DNA from 3 places in the Neorhizobium sp. 2083 genome. Region 2 is predicted to be linked to each of the others. Evidence: predicted binding sites of a transcription regulator. Region 2 holds the regulator's gene; each other region holds the start of a gene.
The links. The regulator LexA, encoded in region 2, represses DNA repair genes until DNA is damaged. The targets are predictions, from matches to a motif close to TGTTCNNNNTGTGTTCNG.

Region 1 (3,276 bases), on a different contig from region 2:
CCATGAGCCTCGATGCCGGCGCGGTGCTGTGCTGTGCCGTAACCCACATGGTTGGCAAAGCCATAAGCCGGGAAGACCAGATGCGCGCGGGTCATCATCCGGTCGCGCGTGACCTTGGCGATGATCGAGGCGGCAGCGATCGAAACCGAGCGGGCGTCGCCCTTGATGACGGCCTTTCCGGGGCAGCAGAGGCCCTGCGGCACGTCGCGGCCGTCGGCGAGCACGTAAGCCGGAGCAACCGCCAACCCGGCGACGGCACGGCGCATGGCGTCGAGACTTGCGCGCAGGATGTTGCGTTCGTCGATATGGCGCGGGCCCGAAGCGGCGATCGAGACTTCCGCCGTCGCCATGATCGCCTCGAACAGAACTTCTCGCTGATTGAGAGTCAGCTGCTTGGAATCGTTGAGGCCGTCGGGGATATTGTTGGGGTCGAGGATCACGGCCGCCGCGACAACCGGGCCTGCCAGCGGCCCGCGTCCGGCCTCGTCGGTGCCCGCGACCGGCCAGTGGCCGGCCCCACGTGCCACAAGCTCCAGACTGAAATCCGGGACGAGCGGGACGTCTTCGCAAAGCATCGGAGAATCGGGCGACGTGCGAGGTAACATGGCGGCAACCTCGCACGTCGTCCCGACCTCCTGCAACCCCCGGCGGGCGATTGCGGCGTCGCTATCCACCGAGGGGCGGCGGTGGAACCGGGGTATTTTCCGACGTGGGGACAGGGCGGGTCGCGTCGGAAATTGGAATTCCTGATCGGGCCTGAGCGGACCGGTCAGAGCAGCGAGAGCTGGATGCCGCCGCCGTCGGGCCGCAGGAAGATATCGTCACGCAGCGGCAGGCCGCGGCGGACCATGCCGAGACGCTTGGTCGCCATCTCGAAACGGCGGCCGATCTGCCAGGCATAGGGACCGGCACCCTTCATACGCTTGCCCCATTCGGCATCGTAATCCTTGCCGCCGCGCATCGAGCGCACCAGCGACATCACATGCCGATAGCGGTCCGGATAGTTCTGCAGCAGCCAGTCGCGGAAGAGGGGGCTCACTTCCAGTGGCAGGCGCAGTAGCACATAGCTCGCTTCCGTCGCCCCCGCCGCATGGCCCGCGTCGAGGATGCGCTCGATCTCGTGGTCGTTGAGCGCCGGGATGACGGGTGCCACCATGACCGCCGTCGGAATGCCGGCATCGGTCAACGCCTTGATGGCGGTCAGGCGCTTGGGAGGGGTCGAGGCGCGCGGCTCCATGGTGCGGGCAAGCTTGCGGTCGAGCGTCGTCACGGAAATCCCGACCTTCGCGAGCCCCTTGGATGCCATGTCGGCGAGAATGTCGATATCGCGGGTGATCAGCGCCGACTTCGTGACGATCGCCACAGGATGGTTGGCTTTCTGCAGCACCTCGAGGATCTGCCGCATGATCCGCCATTCCCGTTCGATCGGCTGGTAGGGATCGGTATTGGTGCCGATCGCGATCGCCCGCACCTTGTAGTCGGGGCGGCTCAATTCCCGCTCGAGCAGTTTCGGTACGTCCGGCTTGGCAAACAGCTTCGATTCGAAATCGAGGCCGGGGGAAAGGCCCATGAAACTGTGCGTCGGCCGGGCGAAGCAATAGATGCAGCCATGCTCGCAGCCGCGATAGGGGTTGATCGAGCGGTCGAAGGAAAGATCGGGCGATTCGTTGCGGGTGATCGCGGTGCGTGGCTTTTCCACCTGCACTTCGGTCCTGAACGGTTCGAGCTCCTCCAGCGTCTGCCAGCCGTCGTCGAATGCTTCACGGCGCTCCTCCTCGAAACGGCCGCTCGGGTTGAGCCCCGCGCCGCGCCCGCGACGCCGGTCGATCTCCACCCGAAGACCGGAGGATTTGACCAACGCATCGGCAATATCAGCCGTATGAGCAGGCGCAAAAGCGTCCTGCCGCAATTGATGCAGCTCGTTCATGGATTGCTCCTGAAGGGGAAATTCCCCGTTCCTGATGATTAAATTCCTAGCGGCAAAACCAGAACATTGCAAGAACAAAATTCGGAGCCCGTGTTTATGGCGTTCCGTGCTGCAATGCGTTACATGTCAGGGATGCTGACTGTCATCATGGAATGCCGCGACCAGGAATCCGAGCTGGCGCAGACCCTTTCGGTGCTCGTTTCCGCCGCGGTGGAGGGGCTGGTAAGCGATGTCGTGGTGCTCGACCACGGTTCGAAGGACGGTTCCTCCCGTGTCGCCGATGCCGCCGGCTGCCGTTTTTACGGCCATTGGGATATCAAGGATATTCTGCGCGGCGCGCGCGGCGAGTGGGTGTTGCTCATCGAGGCGGGCGCTCGCCCGCAGGCCGGCTGGATCGACGAGGTGATGGAATATATCGCGCTGAGCAAGCAGCCGGCCCGCTTCGCACCGGCGCGGAATTACCGGCGGCCGTTCTTCAGGCGCATCGGCCGCGCGGTGCCGCCGCTGGAATACGGCATGCTGCTTTCGAAGCGTCAGGCGATCGCGCTTGCGAAATCGGGCATGGATCTGGAAACCCTGGCGCGCGGCCAGAAGGCTTCGAAGCTGGCGAGCGAGATGATCCCGGCCTGGGTGGCGGCGGCCGTCCGCTGAGGCCTATTTAGCGGGGCCTATTTGCCGCCGCGCTTCAGGTGCTCGTCGAGCCGCGGCATGATCTCGATGAAATTGCAGGGCATGTGGCGGTAGTCGAGCTGCGCCTTCAGAATGCCGTCCCAGGCATCCTTGCAGGCGCCGGGCGAGCCGGGCAGCACGAAGATGAACGTGGTGTTCGCCACCCCGCCGGTCGCCCGGGACTGGATCGTCGAAGTGCCGATCTTGTCATAGGAAATCCGGTGGAAGACTTCCGAAAAGCCGTCCATGCGTTTTTCGAACAGCGGCTCCAGTGCTTCGGGCGTCACGTCCCGGCCGGTAAAGCCGGTCCCGCCTGTCGTGATCACCACGTCGATATCCGGATCAAGCGTCCATTCCCGCACCTGGCCGGCAATCCGGTCCTTGTCGTCGGGCACGATCGCGCGCGCCTTCAGCACATGGCCGGCTTCCGCGATCCGCGCCACCAGCGTGTCGCCGGACTTGTCGTCGGCAGGCGTGCGCGTGTCGGAGACGGTCAGCACGGCGATGCCGACGGGAATGAAGGCGCGGGTTTCGTCGATCCGGTTCATGGGGTTCTCCCGGGCGTCTGGCCAACGGTTCTCACGGCCTGAAAATACCATTCCGGCTTCTGGTCGTTAAGGTTTTCCACGGCCTTTTCCGCCGCCTCGAAGGAAGGAAATATCCCGAAACAGGTGGCGCCC
Region 2 (3,276 bases):
GGGACAGGAAGGCCGGGATCTGCAGGACATCGACGACTTCGGCAACCAGAGCGCATTGCTCTTCCGAATGGATATCGGTCAGCACCGGAATGCCGAGTTCCTTCTTGAGGTCGGCGAAGACTTCCAGGCCCTTTTCCAGGCCGAGGCCGCGCTTGCTCGACAGTGACGAGCGGTTCGCCTTGTCGAAGGAGGTCTTGTAGACGAGCCCCATGCCGAGCTTGTTGCAAAGCTCCTTGAGGGTGCCGGCGACCATGAAGGCATGATCGCGGCTTTCCATCTCGCAGGCGCCGGCGATCAGCGACAGTTTTGCGTCCTGCGCGAAAACCACCTTGCCGTCTCCTTCGCCGACGGAGACGCTGGGATTTGCGGTAACGTCCATGAACCTATTCCTCGAAGCCGAACAAAACACCCTGGCCGGGTGCCGCCGAGACGAGAACGCGGCCCTCCCGGCGGACGAATGCGACGTCATTAGCAGCAAGGGTGATCTCTGTCACGGCAAGATCGGCCGTCTTGAAGATGATCGCCCGGCCGCGCAGCCCTTCGGCGCCGGGCATAGACGGAAGCGCAAATTCCGCCTGGAGTTCCTGATCATCAAGGATGCGGATGCGGGCATTGGCCGCGGCAAGCTCGAGCGGTGCCGCCTCCGGCGCTGCCTTCGTCAGCAGCACCTGTTCGACAAGCGGGGCGAAATCGGACGGCACCGAGGCCGACAGGATGATTTCGCTGAGGCCCGTGACCGTATTGGCGTGCCGCTCCAGTTCGCCGCGATTGGCGGGCAGCGGATTGATGCGCTGGCAGGAAAACAGCAGGAAATCGGGTGCACGGTCATCGCCGGCAAACGCCAGCCGAAAGCTCGCTTCCGTTTCCGAACCGTCAGGCAGCGTCATGCCGCGCGAAAACTCCAGCACCTCGCCTGCCGAAATGCCGCGCATCTTGAAACGCGCATGATCGGCCATCGCGTCGCGGGTGGCGACCACGAGCGCGGAAAAACCCTGCCGGTTGCGGGCATTGCGGAAAGCGAGATCGCGGGCCGTGAAGACATTGCCGCGCTTTGCCGCGACACCCGCATGGCGCCGGTTGGCAAGCGCCAGCGGCTCCAGGTAGGTCCCATCGGAGAAGAACACGCAAGCATTGGCCGTGCCGAAAGGATGAAAAGCGTCCGGCGCAACTGTAAAACCAAGCTCCGTGAGCCGGGAGCGCGCAGCGGTAAGTTCCGCCACCGGCAGCACGAGATGATCGATCGGTCTTGCGTTCACGCGAGGGCCCCCAGAATTGGAATCGCAAAGCTACTTTGGCAGCAGGCTCGCGCCGCGCAAGTGGTGTGAGACCAGATATCTGGCACGCATCTATGAAGAAAAAATCATCATACTTCACAGAAATTTAGGGACTTGCAGAACACATATGGAACATATAGTGTCCGTTCTGGATTTGTTTCCGACTCTCAGGGTGCCAAAAGATGCTCACGCGCAAACAACAGGAATTGCTTCTGTTCATTCACGAACGCATGAAGGAATCCGGCGTCCCGCCGTCATTCGACGAAATGAAGGATGCTCTGGACCTTGCTTCCAAGTCCGGCATCCACCGGCTGATCACGGCGCTCGAGGAACGCGGCTTCATCCGCCGCCTGCCCAACCGGGCGCGCGCACTCGAGGTCATCAAACTGCCGGAAGCCTATTCGCCGAGCATGCAGCCGCGACGCGGCTTCTCGCCGAGCGTCATCGAAGGCAGCCTTGGCAAGCCGCAGCCGGTCGCCGCCCCTCCGAAACCTGTCGCCAACGACGATGTGTCGAACGCCACGACCGTTCCGGTCATGGGCCGCATCGCCGCCGGCGTGCCAATCTCGGCGATCCAGAACAACACCCATGATATCGCGGTGCCGGCCGAGATGCTCGGCTCCGGCGAACATTATGCGCTTGAGGTCAAGGGCGATTCGATGATCGAGGCCGGCATTCTCGACGGCGACACGGTGATCATCCGCAACGGCAATACCGCCAATCCCGGCGACATCATCGTCGCGCTGGTCGACGACGAGGAAGCGACGCTGAAGCGTTTTCGCCGCCGCGGCGCCTCGATCGCGCTGGAAGCCGCCAATCCCGCCTATGAGACCCGCATTTTCGGGCCGGACCGGGTGAAGATCCAGGGCAAGCTCGTCGGCCTCATCCGCCGGTATCACTGATCAGCTGCCTGACTGGCTCCGGCAGGGACCGGTCGAAACGCTGGCTTCGCCAATCATAGTGGCGGTGCCTGCTCCAGGGACGGTCCTCGCCCGCCATGGCCGCCCGAACCTGCCAGCGCCGATAGTCGGTAGCGCCGTTGAGGGAAATCTCCAGCGCGCCGGTTTTTCGGAGCGTGCTGCCATTGATCATCAGCGCTCCGGACCGGCATCGGTCGAAGCGGGCACTCGGGGCAATGACGAGACTGGCGACGTCGCAGGCGGCCCCGGCATATCGGCCGTCTTCGACGGCAATGACAATCCCCTCGCCGGTGCTTGCAGCGCACCAGGCCTTGGATTCGCAGGTGAAGCGGCCGGGAGGCGCTTGTTTCATCCGCGACTTCGCCGCTTCGATCTGCTGCGTGGTCAGTTCGCGGCGCTCCTTGTTTTTTGCGCCGTTGGACTTGTCGTCGTTTTTTGCCCTGGTGGACTTGTCGTCCGGCGGCTTGTCCTTGGAGCGGGACATTTCCGGCTTTGCCGGATCGCCAATAAGAAGCGCCCTCTTCCATTGATCGTAGATGAAGTCGGGCGGGCGCGTGCGGTTGGTGGCAACCGTCTCCCCGTTCAGAAGCGCCACCAGCGTTCCGTCCTCCGAGACCAGCATATCCGGCAGGGGCGCCGATCGCTCGTGCCACGAGAGCAGCAGGGAAGCGATCATCAGCGGCAGGCCGATCACTCTCAACCTCGTTCTCAAAAGCGTCAGCAGCAGGAATCCCACCGTCGAGACCGTCAGAAACCAGGGATGCTGGCGGCCGATGCCGACATCGCCCCCCCAGGCCGCCACATGTCTGGCGATCGCGATCACCGCTTCCAGACCAAGGCCCATGAGCTTCATGAAGGGAGCGTCGAGGCCGAAAGGCATCAGTAGCATGCCGGCGAGCCCGGCCGGCATGACCACGAAGGAAATGATCGGCATGGCGGCAAGGTTGGCGGCAAGGCCGTAGGTGGCGATGCGGTGAAAATGCTCGACCGAGAAAAGCGCCGTCGAGATGCCGCCGATCAGCGATGTCGCGAAAATGCCGGCCACGAAATTCCAGGATGCCAGCGCAGGCTTCACCACAGGG
Region 3 (3,276 bases), on a different contig from region 2:
CTTTTCCGCCTGCGCAACCTGTTGCTGGCAAAGAGGCGGGTCGGCATCTCCGCGTGATATTGGCCTGATTGCAGTTGCCTTTGGGGGCTCGCCATCCTACATCAGGCGGGCCAATCCTAGGGGGCTGAAGTCATGGCGAAAATCCGCAAGGTCGCGTTCCAGATGGACCATATCTCCGGCATCAACATTGCCGGCGATTCCACCTTCGCCATGGCGCTGGAAGCGCAGGCGCGTGGCTTCGAGCTCTTTCATTACACGCCCGACCGCCTGACCATGCGCGACGGCAGGATCTTTGCCGCCGTCGAGCCGCTTCAGGTGCGCGACGTCAAGGGCGATCATTTCACGCTCGGCGAAAAGGAACGCGTGGACCTCTTGGAGATGGACGTGGTGCATCTGCGCCAGGATCCGCCCTTCGACATGGGCTATATCACCTCCACGCATATGCTCGAGCGCATCCACCCGAAGACGCTTGTCGTCAACGATCCGGCCTGGGTGCGAAACTCGCCGGAAAAGATCTTCGTCACCGAATTCGCCGACCTCATGCCGGCAACGCTGATCAGCCGCGACCCGGGCGAAATCGCCCGTTTCCGCGAAGAGATGGGCGATATCATCCTGAAGCCGCTTTACGGCAATGGCGGTGCCGGCGTGTTCCATTCCGCCCGCGACGACCGAAATTTCACCTCGCTTCTCGAAATGTTCGGCCAGATGTATCGCGGCGAACCCTATATCGCCCAGGCCTATCTGCCGGCCGTGCGCAAGGGCGACAAGCGCATCCTCCTGGTGGACGGCGAGCCGGTCGGCGCGATCAACCGTGTTCCCGCCGAACATGACAGCCGGTCGAACATGCATGTCGGCGGCCGTGCGGAAGCAACGGAGATCACCCCGCGGGAAAAGGAAATCTGCGCCCGGATCGGACCCGCTTTGCGCGAGCGCGGCTTCATCTTCGTCGGTATCGATGTCATCGGCGACTACATGACCGAGATCAACGTCACATCCCCGACGGGTATTCGCGAGGTCAGAAAGTTCGGCGGCGCTGACGTCGCCGGGCTCCTCTGGGACGCAATCGAGGCCAAACGCGCCTGATGCAGGCTGCAGGGGCAGCCGGCGTTTCTCATACGGTTCGCCTTTGTTCACGCGATACAACCGTCTGCAACCTGATTGCAGCGGGCGCGCGAAGTCGTTCGATCAATGTTCTTGTTTTATTCTTTTTTCTATGCCAGATTGCAATTGCTGGCTCGGAAAGCGTGTATCGCTGACGTCCCGGACATGGTGTTAGGGGCGGGGTGGATATGGTTGCGCGTGTCAGCACGGTTGCATTCCAGGGCATAGAAGGCGTTCCGGTCGACGTGCAGGTCATGGTCGGGCCGGGCAAGATCAACATGCATATCGTCGGCCTGCCGGACAAGGCGGTGGCCGAGAGCCGCGAACGGGTGCAGGCCGCGCTGCACGCCTCCGGCCTCGCCATGCCGCCGAAGAAGATCACCGTCAATCTGGCGCCCGCCGATCTCCCGAAAGAAGGTTCGCATTTCGACCTGCCGATCGCGCTGGCGCTGATGGCAGCGCTCGGTGCCGTGCCCGCAGATGCGCTCGCCGGTTATGTGGTGATCGGAGAACTCAATCTCGACGGCACGCTTGCGCCGGTTGCCGGGGCGCTTCCTGCGGCAATTGCAGCCAATGCCTTGGGCAAAGGCCTGATCTGCCCGGCCGACAGCGGCGCGGAGGCTGCCTGGGCCGGCGCCGATATCAATATCATTGCGCCGCGCAGCCTGATCGCGCTCGCAAACCATTTCCGGGGAACCCAGGTCATATCGCGCCCGCAGCCGGCAATCCGCGCGCTGCCCGCCAATCTGCCGGATCTCGTTGACATCAAGGGGCAAGAAAGCGCCAAGCGGGCGTTGGAGGTCGCGGCCGCCGGCGGGCACAATCTCCTGATGGTCGGCCCTCCGGGCTCGGGCAAATCCATGCTGGCGGCGCGGCTGCCTTCGATCCTGCCGCCGTTGTCGGCTGCCGAACTGCTGGAAGTGTCGATGATCCATTCGATCGCCGGCCAGCTTTCCGGCGGCAAGCTTTCCGATCGCCGGCCTTACCGCACGCCGCATCATTCGGCTACCATGGCGGCACTCGTCGGCGGCGGCCTGCGCGCCAGGCCCGGCGAGGCGTCGCTTGCCCATCACGGCGTGCTGTTCCTCGACGAGTTCCCGGAATTTACGCCGCAGGTATTGGATGCGCTCCGCCAGCCCCTGGAGACCGGCGAATGCATCATCGCCCGCGCCAATCATCGGGTCTCCTATCCTGCCAGCATCCAGCTCGTCGCGGCCATGAACCCGTGCCGCTGCGGCATGGCAGGCGAACCCGGTCATTCCTGCGCGCGTGGGCCGAAATGCATGTCGGATTACCAGGGCCGTATTTCAGGCCCGCTGATGGACAGGATCGATATCCGCATCGACGTACCGGCCGTGTCCGCCGCCGATCTCATTCGCCCGATGCCGGCGGAGCGGAGTGCGGATGTTGCCAGGCGCGTGGCGGCTGCGCGTGAAAGGCAGCGGGAGCGTTTCGAACATGCCGGTTTCCCGCGCGTACTCACCAATGCCCGCTGCTCGACGGCATTGATTGAGAAGATCGCTGAACCCGACCCGGGCGGCCTCCAGTTGCTGCGGGATGCGGCCGAAAAACTCAAGTTCTCCGCGCGCGGATACCATCGCATATTGAAGGTCGCCCGCACGCTTGCCGATCTCGACGGCAAGGACACGGTCGGCCGTATCCATCTTGCCGAGGCGATTTCCTACCGCATGGTGGGGGAGCGGCTGGCGACGGCGGCGGCATGAAGCGAAGGTTCGGGTGGGGTTTGCGAGGGCCGGGAGGTGGCGATGAATTTGCGCTGCAGCCAGGGCAGGTCGTCACAGATGACCAAGCTTCACTTGGGACCGCAACTTAGGCAGACGCGGATAGCATACCCTTCCGTCGTTATCCTCCGGCTTGACCCGAGGATCCATCCGCCTGGCGACGCGCTCTAACGTAGTCAACCCCGGTGGGCTTGGCCTTGGATCCTCGGGTCGAGCCCGAGGATGAGGACCTGAAGAAGTGCAGCTAACTACCCAACCCCTCGAACAGCGCGGTCGAGAGATAGCGCTCGGCGAAGGACGGGATGATGACGACGATCGTCTTGCCGGCGTTCTCCTCGCGGCTGCCGACTTCGATGGCGGCGGTCAGTGCCGCGCCGGAGGAGATGCCGACCGGCACGCCTTCGAGCTTGGCCACCAGCCGGGCCGTTTCCAT

Region 1: J2X76_RS03870 (glycosyl transferase) is a predicted target of LexA. The motif match lies at 1,987-2,004, and genes of this name have one in related genera.
Region 3: J2X76_RS05925 (YifB family Mg chelatase-like AAA ATPase) is a predicted target of LexA. The motif match lies at 1,190-1,207, and genes of this name have one in related genera.

What each region holds. Positions count from the first base shown of each region.
Region 1 is NZ_JAVDTC010000001.1:730,559-733,834, reverse strand. Features, by position in the region: gene J2X76_RS03880 (ribonuclease HII) at 1-605, opposite strand, end outside; gene J2X76_RS03875 (PA0069 family radical SAM protein) at 770-1,927, opposite strand; gene J2X76_RS03870 (glycosyl transferase) at 2,060-2,578, shown strand; gene moaB (molybdenum cofactor biosynthesis protein B) at 2,596-3,144, opposite strand; gene J2X76_RS03860 (4-(cytidine 5'-diphospho)-2-C-methyl-D-erythritol kinase) at 3,141-3,276, opposite strand, start outside.
Region 2 is NZ_JAVDTC010000005.1:275,378-278,653, forward strand. Features, by position in the region: gene kdsA (3-deoxy-8-phosphooctulonate synthase) at 1-379, opposite strand, end outside; gene J2X76_RS20610 (VOC family protein) at 384-1,256, opposite strand; gene lexA (transcriptional repressor LexA) at 1,457-2,176, shown strand; gene J2X76_RS20620 (ComEC/Rec2 family competence protein) at 2,157-3,276, opposite strand, start outside.
Region 3 is NZ_JAVDTC010000001.1:1,151,196-1,154,471, reverse strand. Features, by position in the region: gene J2X76_RS05935 (cupin domain-containing protein) at 1-57, shown strand, start outside; gene gshB (glutathione synthase) at 133-1,083, shown strand; gene J2X76_RS05925 (YifB family Mg chelatase-like AAA ATPase) at 1,290-2,825, shown strand; gene cysK (cysteine synthase A) at 3,088-3,276, opposite strand, start outside.